2 regions of the Thiogranum longum genome follow, and region 2 is predicted to be linked to the other one. Evidence: predicted binding sites of a transcription regulator. Region 2 holds the regulator's gene; the other holds the start of a gene.
The links. Region 2 encodes FliA, which starts transcription of late flagellar genes. Its sites were predicted from a motif close to GCTAAAGTTNNNNNNNNNNCNGCCGATA; they were not measured.

Region 1 (7,298 bases), 1.7 Mb from region 2:
CACAGACATCGACGCGATGTCCGCACAGGTCATTCTGCAGGACTGGTTACAGCAAGAGCCAAACGATTGAACAAAACAAGCGATATTTCAGCCCTGATCGGCAACATGGCCGACGAACTGCGTGAGCGCGTGCTGATCGACGAGCAGACCGCCATGGTCGGAATTCATACTGGCGGTGTCTGGGTCGCACAACAACTGTACCCGCTGCTGGACATCAGGGAACCGCTCGGCGAACTGGACATCTCTTTCTACCGGGACGATTTCACCCGTATCGGAATGAACCCGCAGGTTCGTCCCTCGCAACTGCCTTTTTCCGTCGATGACAGGCACATTATTCTTGTTGATGACGTACTGCACACCGGGCGCACCATTCGCGCCGCCATGAATGAACTGTTCGATTACGGCCGCCCGGCCTCAATTACACTCGCCGTGCTGGTCGAGCGCGACGGTCGCGAACTCCCGATAGAAGCCGCTGTCACAGGGCAGCACATGGAACTCGGTGAACAGGATCACGTCAAACTGACCGGTCCGGAACCACTGCAACTGGAGGTTAAACGCGCACCATGAGCGCCAACCTGCAAATTGGTGAAGACGGCAGGCTGCGCCATTTCCTTTCTATCGAAGGACTGAACCGTGGTCTGTTGACAGAAATCCTCGATACCGCAGAGTCCTTTGCCGGCGTTACCGAGCAATCCGTGAAAAAGGTTCCGCTGCTGCGCGGCAAAACCATCGTCAACCTGTTTTTTGAAGCCAGCACACGCACACGCACCACTTTCGAGCTGGCCGCCAAACGGCTTTCGGCTGATGTACTCAACATCAATATCAATGCTTCCAGTGCCGTGAAAGGTGAAACATTGCTGGACACGCTGCGCAACCTGGAAGCGATGCATATCGATATGTTTGTGGTACGTCATACCGACAGCGGCACTGCAAACTTCATCGCCAGCCACGTGCAGCCACACGTCAGTGTGATCAATGCCGGTGATGGCCGCCATTCGCACCCGACCCAGGCCATGCTGGACATGTTCACGATCCGCCGCGAAAAAGGCCCCGACTTTGGCCGCCTGACAGTCGCTATTGTCGGTGACATTGCCCATTCACGCGTCGCGCGCTCGCAAATTCATGCACTCAACCTGCTAAATGTGGGTGACCTGCGAGTTGTGGCACCACGTACCCTGATACCGGCCCACGTGGAATCACTTGGTGTACGGGTATTCCATGATCTGCAAGAAGGTCTGCGTGATGCCGACGTAATCATTATGCTGCGCCTGCAACGTGAACGCATGCAAGGCGCCATGCTGCCAAGCGAGCACGAATACTACCGTCTCTACGGCCTGACCCGGGAGCGCCTGACGAATGCGAAACCGGATGTCACGGTCATGCACCCCGGCCCCATCAACCGTGGTGTGGAAATGGACTCGCAGGTGGCTGACGGACCACGCTCGGTGATTCTCGAACAGGTTACCTACGGCATTGCCACCCGAATGGCAGTGATGTCCATGGCCATGCATCCCGTATCCAGTCAGGAAAACCATGGCTGAGCCCAACATCCATATCCGTGGCGGGCACCTGGTCGATCCAACCAACGGGATCGATGACACAACCGACCTGTATATTGCCGGCAGTCGTATCGCCGCCATTGGTGAAGCGCCGGACGGCTTCAGTGCTGACATCACGCTGGAAGCCAGCGGCCTGCACGTTATCCCGGGGCTGGTTGACCTGTGCGCGCGTTTGCGTGATCCCGGCCAGGAACACAAAGCAACTATCGATAGCGAATGCCGCGCCGCAGCCGCCAGCGGTATCACCACCCTGTGCTGCCCGCCCGATACCACGCCCGTCGTCGATACCCCCGCTGTGGTTGAGCTCATCCGTCACCGTGCCAGCCAGCTTGACGCGACACGCGTTGTCACGCTGGGCGCCCTGACGCGCGGCCTCCAGGGAACACACCTTAGCGAAATGGCGGCATTGAAGCAGGCCGGCTGTGTCGGTGTCAGCAATGCACTGAAACCCCTGGCCTCGACACAGATCGAGCGCCGTGCCTTCGAGTACGCGGCAACCTTCGACCTGACAGTCTTCCTGCATGCAGATGACCCGGCACTTTCTGTTGATGGTTGCCTGCACGAAGGCCAGGTATCCACTCGCCTTGGTCTGCGCGGCATTCCCGAGGCAGCTGAGACTGTCGCCGTGGCGCGCGACCTTGCACTGATTCAGCAGACCGGCGTGCGCGCCCACTTTTGCCGGCTCACCACCGAGCGTGCAGTACGCATGGTGGCGCGTGCACAGTTCGATGGCCTGCCGGTCAGCGCCGATACTGCTATCCCATACCTGTACCTGACTGACCTGGATGCCTCGGAATTCAATCCCGATTTCCACTTCATCCCGCCTCTGCGCACCCAGAATGATCGCGCAGGACTGATTACCGGGCTGCGGGACGGCACGCTCGGCGCGCTCTGCTCGGACCACCAGCCGCACGAGGCCGATGCCAAGCTGGCGCCGTTCCCGGCTACCGAGCCAGGGGCATCCGGTATCGACACCCTGCTACCGCTGACCCTCAAACTCGCGCAGGACGAACAGCTCACACTGAGCGAGGCTATCGCCCGCGTGACCTGCGGCCCTGCCGCCATTCTCAACCTGCCCTGTGGCGAACTCGGTGTTGGCCGGGTCGCAGATATCTGTATTTTTGATGCCGGCGCACACTGGCGGATCACCCCGGACAACCTGCTTAGCCAGGGCAAGAATACGCCGTTCAACGGCTGGGAAATGCCTGCACAGGTACACTATACCCTGCGCGATGGCCGGATTATTTTTACCCGCGAGGCCTGATGAAACACCCTGATCACCGCGAAACCATTGCCCTGGAAGCGGCCGAAGTCATCTCACACCAGGCTTTCGATGGCGACCAGTACATCCTGCGCTTGCAAGCACCGGAATGTGCCACACTCGCTCAACCCGGCCAGTTCGCGCACCTGAGCTGTGATCCCATGCTGGCCATGCGCAGGCCGTTATCCATCATGCGGGTCGATGCAGAAAAAGGCTGGGTAGACTTTCTCTACAAGGCCGTCGGTCGTGGTACACGCCTGCTCGCTAACCGTGAAGCCGGGGAAACACTGAGCCTGCTGGGGCCGATCGGTAAACCCTTCACCTTCGATCCGTCCCGCCCACGCGCACTGCTGCTGGGAGGGGGTGTCGGTATCCCGCCAATGGTTTTCTTCGCCGAGCATTTGAAAAACTCCCGTGACAGCCAGCCACTGGTGCTGATGGGGTCTGAAGTGCCTTTCCCGTTCACCGGGCGCCCGTCCCGGATCATGGTTCCCGGCATGCCGGACGGTGTGATTGCTGCCATGCCTCTGCTGGATGACTGGGGTGTCGCCAGTCGCCTGGCCAGCCTGCAAGGCTATAGCGGTTGCTTTGAGGGCTATATCACAGACCTGGCACGCCGCTGGCTGGACGAGCAGAATGATGAGCAACGCAGGCAGATCAGTGTGTATGCCTGCGGCCCTCACCCGATGCTGGCGGCCGTGGCAAAACTGGCAAATGACTACAAGCTGTCCTGCCAGGTGTCACTGGAAGAATATATGGCCTGCGCGGTCGGAGGCTGTGCCGGCTGCGTGGTCAAGGTACAAACTCCGGAAGGGGCAGCCATGAAACGGGTTTGTGTGGATGGCCCGGTATTCGAGGCAAGCACGGTTTTCTGACTCGCACACGATAACGGGGCATGGGCAGCACACGCCCACACCCCGCTACTGACAGCAACAAATCAGGGTGTTTCTACCAGCGTCACACCGTCCAGTGCACTGGAAGCTTCGACCTCGCTGTCCTTCAGCTTGATCATCAAACGCACTTCGTTGGCCGAATCGGCATAGTGGATGGCATCGTCCTGGGTAATTTGGCCTTCACGGTACAATTCGTACAGGGCCTGGTCAAAGGTCTTCATACCCTGCTGGTTGGAGCTCTTCATCAGATCCTTGAGCTTGTGCACTTCACCCTTGCGTATCATATCCGATGCCAGGGGTGTATTGATCAACACCTCAACTGCCACCCGACGCCCCTTGCCGTCCGGGGTAGGTATCAACTGCTGCGCCAGGATGGCTTTCAGGTTCAGCGACAGATCCATCAACAACTGCCCACGGCGGTCTTCCGGGAAGAAGTTGATAATACGGTCCATGGCCTGGTTGGCATTATTGGCGTGCAGTGTCGCCAGGCACAGGTGACCGGTCTCGGCGAACGCAATAGCGTGATCCATGGTTTCGCGGGTACGTATCTCGCCAATCAGAATCACATCAGGTGCCTGACGCAAGGTGTTCTTCAGCGCAGTATCAAACGATTCAGTATCAATACCCACTTCACGCTGAGTTACGATACAACCGTTGTGCTGATGCACATATTCGATAGGGTCCTCGATGGTAATAATATGCCCGGTACTGTTGGCATTCCGGTAACCGATCATGGATGCCAGTGAAGTTGACTTACCGGTACCCGTGGCACCAACAAATATAATCAGGCCACGCTTGGTCATGGCCAGGCTCTTGATCACCGACGGAAGCGTCAGCTCATCGAGGGTGGGGATGGTCGTTTCGATCCGACGTAATACCATGCCGCAATGATTCCGCTGGTAAAACGCACTGACGCGAAAACGACCGACACCGGCAGCACTGATGGCAAAGTTACATTCAAGGTTTTCGTCGAAATCCTTGCGCTGCGCCTCAGTCATCACACTCAGGACAACCTCGCGCGCCTGGTCCGGTGTCAGTGACGACTGCGAGACCGGCTTGATGTGTCCATTGACCTTCATGCTCGGCGGCATACCAGCCGTGATAAACAAGTCGGATGCCTGCTTGTGCACCATAAGCTTTAGCAGTGAATTAAAATCCATTATGCGCCCCGTTAGCGAAAGAGTTCTTTGTTCATGGCCTTGGAACGTGCATCAAGCCGGCTTATCAGGCCACGCTGCACCAGTTCCTGAAGATTCTGGTCGAGTGTCTGCATACCCACTGCCTGACCGGTCTGGATCGCAGAATACATCTGCGCCACCTTGTCTTCACGGATCAGGTTACGAATCGCCGGTGTACCGATCATGATTTCGTGAGCGGCAACACGTCCGCCACCGGTCTTTTTCAACAGGGTCTGCGAAATGACCGCACGCAGTGATTCGGAAAGCATGGAGCGCACCATGGTCTTCTCGGCCGCCGGGAACACATCGATAATACGGTCGATGGTTTTGGCTGCAGAACTGGTATGCAGGGTACCGAACACAAGGTGACCGGTTTCGGCCGCGGTAAGTGCCAGGCGTATGGTTTCCAGGTCGCGTAATTCGCCGACCAGAATAATGTCCGGATCTTCACGCAGGGCTGAACGCAGGGCTTCGTTGAAACCGTGAGTATCTCGATGAACCTCGCGCTGGTTGACCAGGCACTTTTTACTTTCATGCACAAACTCGATGGGATCCTCGATGGTGAGGATGTGCTCGAATCGCTCATTGTTCACATGGTCCATCATGGCCGCCAGCGTGGTCGACTTGCCGGAACCGGTTGGTCCGGTTACCAGCACGATGCCGCGTGGCTGGTCAGCGATATCCTTGAAGCTCATGGGGGCACCCAGCTCTTCGAGCGAGAGAATGGTCGAGGGGATAGTACGAAATACCCCGCCTGCGCCACGATTATGGTTGAATGCATTGACACGGAAACGCGCCAGGTTGGGGATTTCGAAAGAGAAATCCGTCTCCAGGAATTCCTCGAAATCCTTGCGCTGCTTGTCGTTCATGATGTCGTAGATCAGGCTGTGCACGGTCTTGTGATCCAGTGCAGGTACGTTGATCCGGCGAATATCGCCATCGACGCGTATCATGGGCGGCAGGCCCGCGGAAATGTGTAAATCGGATGCGTTATTCTTAACGCTAAAGGCGAGTAACTCAGCAATATCCATGCTCTTCCCCAACTGTGGTTCTGGCTTTCCTTATCGTCACGCCGGGCCATAACTTGACCTTGCGCCCCTGCCCGGCGCCTGCAAGTATAGCGGCTTGGCAGGTTTCCGCGCCGACTCCGGGTTTTCCGCTTGAATCAGACATTTGGGGTGATGTATGGTCTGCGCCATGAAGAAAACACCACTTGCTTTCATCGGTGCCGGCAACATGGCACGCAGCCTCATCGGCGGCCTGATTGCCGATGGCTGGGATCCAGCCAGTATATCGGTATCCGACCCCGACCCGGATCAGCTGGCCGCCGTGGGCCGGTTATTCGGAACCCGCAGCGCCAAGGACAACACGTCCGCGGTCGAACAAAGCGAGCTGGTTGTACTGGCTGTCAAACCACAGGTTATGCATGACGTTGCCTGTGAACTGGCCGCCACCGTACAAGCCCGACATCCCCTGGTTATTTCCATTGCAGCCGGGATTTGCAGCAATGACCTGGAACGCTGGCTGGGTGGCAATTGTGCGTTAGTACGCTGCATGCCGAATACACCTGCGCTCGTACAAAGCGGCGCCACTGCCCTGTTTGCCAATTCGGCGGCAAGTGATGACCAGAAAGCGCTGGCCGAAAGCATCTTGCGGGCAGTCGGTCTGACACTGTGGATTGAAGATGAGTCACTGCTGGACGCAGTTACCGCACTTTCCGGCAGCGGACCTGCCTATTTCTTCCTTGTTATCGAGGCCCTGCAGGAAGCCGGACAATCACTCGGGCTCGACGACAAGACGGCGCGCCTGCTGGCCGTGCAAACTGCATTTGGCGCCGCAAAAATGGCGCTGGAAAGCCGCGATGATGCCGCCACACTGCGCCAAAAAGTCACTTCACCGGGCGGCACCACTGAAAAAGCGCTGGCGGTTCTGGAGGAAGGTGGTTTACGCACCTTGTTCAATGACGCCCTCAAGGCCGCCCGTGACCGCTCACGCGAACTGGCCAAACAGTTCGGAGAAAAGTCGTAATGGGTACAAGCTACGTAACCAACCCGGTTGAATTCCTGATTAACACGTTGTTTGGCCTGTATATCCTGATGGTCATGTTACGTTTCCTGCTGGCAGCTGTGCGTGCGGATTTCTACAACCCGGTCTGCCAGTTTCTGGTCAAGGTCACTAATCCGCCTTTGCTTGCCCTGCGGCGTTTCATCCCCAGCACAGGGAAAGTCGATACCAGCGCGCTGGTGCTGATGCTGCTCCTGCAACTCCTGTCCTTTACACTCATAGGACTGCTACGTGGCGGTCCGCTGGCTGTGTGGCCGTTACTGGTCTTGTCGCTCCGTGAGCTGACCGAACTGGCGCTCAATGTTTTCCTGTTTTCAATTTTCGTCCAGGTCATTATCAGCTG
Region 2 (7,298 bases):
TATCTGTTATTGATAGAAACAACCTGAGGCAAAACTGGTCTGCATTCCCGGAAATAGCAGTTCACACCTCATTCCTTTCTACATGTGGCTTGAATACGCTTTCATCAAGCTGGGCACATCGAGTATCAACGCGATGCGACCATCACCGGTAATTGTTGCACCGGCAAACCCGGCAAGACCCTGCAAGAATGCACCCAGGGGTTTGATAACCACCTCTTCCTGACCGACCAATTGTTCGACAACAAAACCAACCTTGCGGCTGCCGACATGAACGACCACTACGTGATTAACAGTATCTTCCTGTGATACACCACTGCCGGTAACCAGCCAGTCACGTAAATAGAAAAGCGGCAGCGCCTTGTCCCGTACCATCACAACCAGTTGACCATCCACAATATTGGTGCGTTCCGTATCGAGATCGAATATTTCACTTACGCTGCCAAGCGGTAAAGCAAACGGCTGCTCACCGAGCTTGACCATCAGAGTCGGCATGATCGCCAGCGTCAATGGCACGCGTATAGTCAAACGGCTTCCCTTACCAGGCTCGGAATCGACCTCTACGCTACCATTGAGCTGTCCTATACGGGTCTTGACAACATCCATACCCACTCCGCGCCCGGACACATCAGAAATTTGATCCTTGGTTGAGAAACCTGCCGCAAAGATAAGGTTAAAGCACTCTCTGTCATCCAGTCGGGCAGCCGAATCAGCATCCATCATGCCCTTCTCGACAGCCTTGCGTCGCAACACATCCGCATCCATACCTTTTCCATCATCGTCTATGGACAACAGGATATGATCGCCTTCCTGCTCTGCAGCAAGTACAACTGTCCCCTGCCGGGGCTTGCCTTTTGCTTCCCGTTCATCCGGTGTTTCAATACCATGATCAACAGCATTGCGCACCAGGTGGACCAGAGGGTCTGCCAGGGCCTCGACCAGGTTCTTGTCCAGGTCTGTCTCTTCGCCCTGCATTTCGAGATTCACTTCCTTGTCGAGGCTGCGGGCAAGATCACGGACCACGCGCGGGAAACGGCCAAATACTTTCTTGATTGGCTGCATACGTGTCTTCATGACAGCATTCTGCAAATCCGCTGTAACAACGTCCAGGTTCGCAATTGCCATGGAAACATCTTCATTGGCAAGCGATTCCTTGAGGTTGGACAGACGGTTTCTCGCCAATACCAGCTCACCGACCATATTCATAATCTCGTCGAGACGACTGGTATCTACACGTACAGATGTTTCCGTCTTGCTGGCTGACGCAACAGCGGGTTTGGCTTTGGTCTTTTCCGGTGCCGCTTTCTTTTCCGTGACTTGAGGTTCCGGCTCTGTCTTCGTTGACGGCTCACTTACGTCCGCTTTTTCGGCGGCCATTGCCGGACCCTTTCCTTCACCGTGCAACTGGTCCAGCAGCGCATCGAATTCATCTTCTGTGATATCGTCACTGGCTGCAGGCGTACTCTTTCCACTTGCAGGTGCAGCCACTATCTCATTATCTGTATTATTGTGTGCCACTGGCCCCTTGCCATCACCATGTAACTGGTCCAGTAACGCCTCGAATTCATCTTCTGTAATATCATCACCACCAACAACAGAGGCTTTCTGCCCGGTGGGTATTGCGCTCCCGGCCTGGTCCAGCATGGCCTCAAAATCGCTATCAACCTCATCACCCTGAATTTCAGTGGACACTCCTGTAGCCCCCGAATCAGGTGCTGACGATACATCCGGCTCCGGCGGTGCGGTAGCTTCCGGCACTGCAAGTTTTTCCAGCGCATTCAATAATGAGGCTTCTGCCGGGGTCGGCATCTCGCCACCCTGCACCTCGGCAAACATATTGTTAACCACGTCCAGTACCTGGAGGACAGTATCCATCAGGTCGCCATCGACTGAGCGTTCACCATTGCGCAGGATGTTAAATACATCTTCAGCACGGTGACACACGTCCACCAGTCCATCCAGACTCAGGAAACTGGCACCGCCTTTAATCGTATGGAAGCTGCGAAATACGCCATTGAGCATCTCCATATCGTCCGGACTCTGCTCCAGTTCAACCAGTTCCTCGTTGAGCCGTTCAAGTATCTCGCCCGCTTCGACCAGAAAGTCCTGCAGAATCTCATCATCGGTATCAAGACTCATTATGTTGTTCCCTCAAAAGCCCAGGCTGGACAATAAATCATCGACTTCATCCTGGCCGGATACAGATTCACCATCGGCCTCCACACCAGGTACCGCAGGACCAACACCTTGCATCATGTCATCAGCCTCACCGGTATTGACGGCAGGTTTCCCTTCTGTCTTTTCAACATGCTCGATGCCACCTGACAGCCTGACAAGATCCACCAGATTATCCTCGACCTCCTGGACCAATGTGATTACCCTGCTGAGTATCTGACCGGTGAGATCCTGGAAGTCCTGCGCCATCATAATGTCGGACAAGCCGCTATGAATGGTTTCAGTACTCTCTGTTGTAATTGTAAGGAACTCATCGATTTCCCTGCTCATGGCCCGGAACTCGTCAACATCCATTTCCTTGTTACGAAAACGGTCCCATTTTTCATGCAATGCGTTGGCACGTGACTTGAGAGCTTCTGACACCGGCAAGGTGCTTTCTACAGCCCCCAGGGTACGGTTAGCAGAGCTCTCGGTCATTTCTATAACGTGGTTCAGGCGAGCCTTGGCGTCAGGAATATCTGACCTGGCCAGAGACTGCATACGGTCATCCAGCACAAAACTGTTAATGGATTCGTGTAGCTGGCGAGTCATCTTGCCAAGCTCCTGGAACAGGCTCTGCTCCCGCATACGTCCCAGTTGCTCGATCAGTTTCTCCGCACCAGCTTCGTTACCGGATTCCAGCTCGGCAACCAGTGCACGGGCATTGTCAAGCAGGGATTCAGTTTCGACTTCGATCACGGCCTCCATACAATCACCCTGCCGTTGCTTCGAGACGTTCAAAGATCTTGTCGATTTTCTCTTTAAGTGTTACAGCGGTAAACGGTTTGACCACGTAACCGTTTACCCCGGCCTGTGCAGCCTCGATAATCTGCTCGCGCTTGGATTCAGCCGTCACCATAAGCACCGGCAACGGCGCCAGCTTTTCGTCTGATCGCACCGCCTTCAGCAGATCGATTCCTGACATTCCCGGCATATTCCAGTCAGTAACCAGGAAATCGAAATTCCCGTTCTGCAACATTGGCAATGCAGTATTTCCGTCATCGGCTTCCTGCGTATTGTTGAACCCAAGGTCGCGCAACAGGTTTTTAATGATGCGCCGCATCGTGGAAAAATCGTCCACGATGAGAATTTTCATGTCATTGTCCAAGGGTCTTCTCCCGTCTTGCGCTGTTAACCATGTGCTGTTTCGGCATGTGCCGGTATATCCTGACCATCACTTGCCCGTCCATTCTCCCATTCTTGCTCTCAAACGGATCAGTGCCTGGCCATGTATCTGGCAAACGCGGGATTCACTGACACCGAGCACTTCGCCAATCTCCCGCAAGTTGAGTTCTTCGTCGTAGTACATGGCCATAACCAGGCGTTCCCGCTCCGGCAAGCCCGAAATTGAATGGGCCAGTGCAGCCTTGAAGTCGGAATTATGCAGGCAGTCGAGTGGCTCATTACGAGGCTCACCCGATGCCTGCTGTGGTGATTCCTCGCCATTGATACCCGCATCATCGATACTGAAAACCCTGCAGCCTGTCGCATCCTGGAGGATGCGGTGATAGTCTTTCAGTTCGATGCCCAGTTTCTCGGCAACCTCGACATCCCTTGCATCACGACCTTCCTGGTTTTCGATCTCGCGAACCGCCTCGGCGACCTGTCTTGCCTTGCGGTGTACCGAACGCGGTGTCCAGTCAGTACGACGGATTTCATCCAGCATTGATCCGCGAATTCGAATACCGGCATATGTCTCAAAACTGGCGCCCTGTGTGGCATCATAATTTCTCGATGCCTCGAGCAAACCAATCATCCCTGCCTGTATCAGGTCATCTGCCTGCACGCTGGGCGGCAAACGACTCATCAGGTGGTAGGCAATACGTTTGACCAGGGCAGCATGCTTGGTGACCAGGTCATCACTGTCAGGATCGGGGGTAGTGACGTACATAGCAGCTCCATTCATACCGGCATCTCCATGTGTCCGTTGTGCGACTGAATAAGACGTTCCACAAAAAACTCAAGATGTCCACCAGCCGCACTCGGCACAGGCCATTTATCGGTTTTCTGTGCGAGGTTCTTGAAAGCCATCGAAGAACGGCTGCGCGGATAAGCCTGCACGACTGCGCGCTGCTTGCGCACTGCCTTCTTCAGATAGTCGTCGTGGGGAACAACCCCCATAAACTCCAGCGTTACATCGAGGTAACGATCGGTAACCCGTGATATCTTGTTAAACAATTCCCTTCCCTCCTGGGCACTGTGGGCCTGATTTGCAAGCACCCGGAAACGCTGAATGCCGTATTCGACATTCAACACCTTGATGAGCGCATAGGCGTCTGTTATTGATGCGGGTTCGTCGCACACCACCACTACTACCTCCTGGGCGGCACGACTGAAACTGGTCACACTTTCATTGATTCCTGCAGCGGTATCGATAATCAGTGTGTCGACATCATGGGTCAACTCACTGAAGGCCCTGATCAGGCCGGCATTTTCCATGACAGAAAGCTCTGCCAGACGTTTCACGCCGGACGATGCCGGAACCACCATGATTCCCGATGGACCGGTAATAATGACTTCTTCAAGCGAGCGTTCGCCATCGATGACATGAGAAAGATTCTTGTCCGGATGCAATCCCAGCAATACATCGATATTGGCAAGGCTGAGGTCGGCGTCGAGCACCATGACCTGCTTGCCGGTGTCGGCCAGTGCGACAGCCAGGTTGACCGAAACATTGGTCTTTCCCACGCCACCCTTGCCACTGGTCACTGCAATTACTCTTACTGGATTCGGTTGTGCCATACGTCGTAGCCCGGCTGCCTGATCAACTCGCATTTCAGACATGAACATTTGCCCGGCACCCTCCAAAAGTTTCTGCCATCATCGATTCCGCAGGAAGTCCACGTTCAGATGCAAGATCTGTCGCCTGCTGTATCAGTTCACTGACACGGGCAACCTGAATATCTTCCGGAACACGCTGGCCATTGGCGACAAAACGCAACGGGATCTGCTGTTCGATGACTGCAGAAAGCACACCGCCAAGACTGGCAGCCTCGTCAAGTTTGGTAAGAATTGCACCGTCCAGCGGTACACCGGAAAAGGCGCGAATGGTTTCTTCCATTACCGACGGATGAACCGTCGCGGAAAGAACCAGCAGGGTACGGATTGGCAGACCGGTGTCAGCCAGTGTGGCGAACTGTTCTGTCAGGCGCACATCGCGCTGGCTCATCCCTGCCGTGTCGATCAGCACCAGGCGCTTGTCTGACAGGCTGTTGAGTGTGGAGCGCAGTTCGTTATGATCGGATGCAACCTGAACCGGTATGCCCAGCAGGCGTCCGTAGGTCATCAGTTGCTCGTGTGCGCCGATACGATAGCTGTCGGTGGTTACCAACGCCACATGGCGCTGGCCGTGACGGAGTACATAGCGCGCCGCCAGTTTGGCGATGCTGGTTGTTTTACCGACCCCGGTCGAACCGACCAGTGCGACAATACCGCCCTGATCAAGAAAATCTTCTCCTGCAACCGGCACATTGGCCGCCAGTTCCGCCATGGCCAGTTTCCAGGCGTGTGCTTCGTCCCGCGCATGTACGGCAGGGGCAGAAATCCGCTCGACCAGCCGGCTGTTGATTTCCATGCTGCTGAGACGCCGTATGACATCGGCATGCAAGGGCTCGCGACGCTTCATATCGCCCCACGCCAGGTGTGCCAGCTGATCTTCCAGCAAACCACGGAGCTGACGAATCTCGTCACGCATGGCGACAATGGAAGGGTCCTGTGACCAGTCGACAGATGGTGATGGCAAGGCTGTTTCTTGTGCTTCAGGTTGGGCATTTCGTGTGTAGGTTTCGGTTGCCCTGTGTACTTCTGCAGGTTCTGCAACATTATCCTGCGCCGATGATTCCTCAGGTTGCGTGGAGCCGGTGGTTTCACGCTCCAACCATGCCTCGTCGTAGTCGACCGAGGCAATGATTTCGATACCACCGTCTACCTGGCGATTGGAAAGAATGACTGCATCAGGTCCCTGCTCTTCACGTACCAGGCGGATAGCCTGGCGCATGTCCGGTGCAAAAAATCGCTTCACCTTCATACCTGCACCTCGTCAATGTGTGTCGCCAAGCGGTCTGTGTTCACGTACCTGGTATCCTTCTTCATGCTGCCGTTTTACCCCGCCTGAACACCGAGACTCGGTGCATCGGTTCCGATATTGGCAACAACCTTTATCTGTTTGTTGTCCGGTATCTCGTTGTAGGCCAGCACGTTCAGCATCGGGATACTGTGTCTGACCAGTCGTGCCAACCAGGCCCGTATTGCCGGTGTCACCAGCAGGATGGCAGGCTTGCCCGCTGCCTCCTGCCGCTGCGCACTTTCCGCCAGTGACTGGTGCATCCTTTCGGCCAGGCCGGGTTCAATTCCGGCGCCGCCTTCCGAGATGGCCTGAATTGAGGATTGCAATATCTGTTCCAGAGATGGATCCAGCGTAATGACTTCAATCTCAGGCCCCATCCCATTGATATGCTGGACGATTGATCGGCCAAGTGAAACACGCACAGCCGCCGTCAAAGCGCCGGGATCTTGACTTCTGGCGCCAGCTTCGGCCAATGTTTCCGCAATGGTGCGCATATCCTTGACGGGAATACGCTCTTCCAGAAGATTCTGCAGTACCTTAAGTACAATACCGATCGACAGGGTTTTAGGTACCAGGTCTTCGACCAGCTTGGGTGCATTTTTCGCGAGGACGTCGAGCAACTGCTGCACTTCCTCGTGACCAATCAGTTCGTGGGCGTGGCTCTGCAACAACTCACTGAGGTGCGTGGCCACCACAGTACTGGCGTCGACCACGGTGTAGCCCAGTGTTGTTGCATTGTCGCGTTCAGCGGGAGAAATCCAGACGGCCTCGAGACCAAATGCCGGGTCGCGGGTCTCTATACCCTGCAAGGTACCAAACACACGGCCCGGGTTGATCGCCAGTTCATGATCCGGGTAGATCTCCGCTTCACCAACCGGCACACCCATCAACAGAATGCGGTAAGCATTTGGTGCCAGCTCAAGGTTGTCACGGATGTGTACAGGCTGAACCAGGAAACCCAGTTCCTGTGACAGTTTCTTGCGAACGCCCTTGATGCGATCCATCATCTGCCCGCCCTGGG

Region 1: DFR30_RS01735 (type IV pilus twitching motility protein PilT) is a predicted target of FliA. The motif match lies at 5,954-5,981, and genes of this name have one in related genera.

What each region holds. Positions count from the first base shown of each region.
Region 1 covers NZ_SMFX01000001.1:359,047-366,344, reverse strand. The annotation lists gene ruvX (Holliday junction resolvase RuvX) at 1-70, shown strand, start outside; gene pyrR (bifunctional pyr operon transcriptional regulator/uracil phosphoribosyltransferase PyrR) at 67-567, shown strand; gene DFR30_RS01755 (aspartate carbamoyltransferase catalytic subunit) at 564-1,541, shown strand; gene DFR30_RS01750 (dihydroorotase) at 1,534-2,823, shown strand; gene DFR30_RS01745 (dihydroorotate dehydrogenase electron transfer subunit) at 2,823-3,695, shown strand; gene DFR30_RS01740 (PilT/PilU family type 4a pilus ATPase) at 3,758-4,873, opposite strand; gene DFR30_RS01735 (type IV pilus twitching motility protein PilT) at 4,885-5,922, opposite strand; gene proC (pyrroline-5-carboxylate reductase) at 6,089-6,919, shown strand; gene DFR30_RS01725 (YggT family protein) at 6,919-7,298, shown strand, end outside.
Region 2 covers NZ_SMFX01000001.1:2,101,249-2,108,546, forward strand. The annotation lists gene DFR30_RS10375 (chemotaxis protein CheA) at 79-2,136, opposite strand; gene DFR30_RS10380 (protein phosphatase CheZ) at 2,149-2,919, opposite strand; gene cheY (chemotaxis response regulator CheY) at 2,924-3,307, opposite strand; gene DFR30_RS10390 (RNA polymerase sigma factor FliA) at 3,386-4,117, opposite strand; gene DFR30_RS10395 (MinD/ParA family protein) at 4,114-5,001, opposite strand; gene flhF (flagellar biosynthesis GTPase FlhF) at 4,988-6,238, opposite strand; gene flhA (flagellar biosynthesis protein FlhA) at 6,313-7,298, opposite strand, start outside.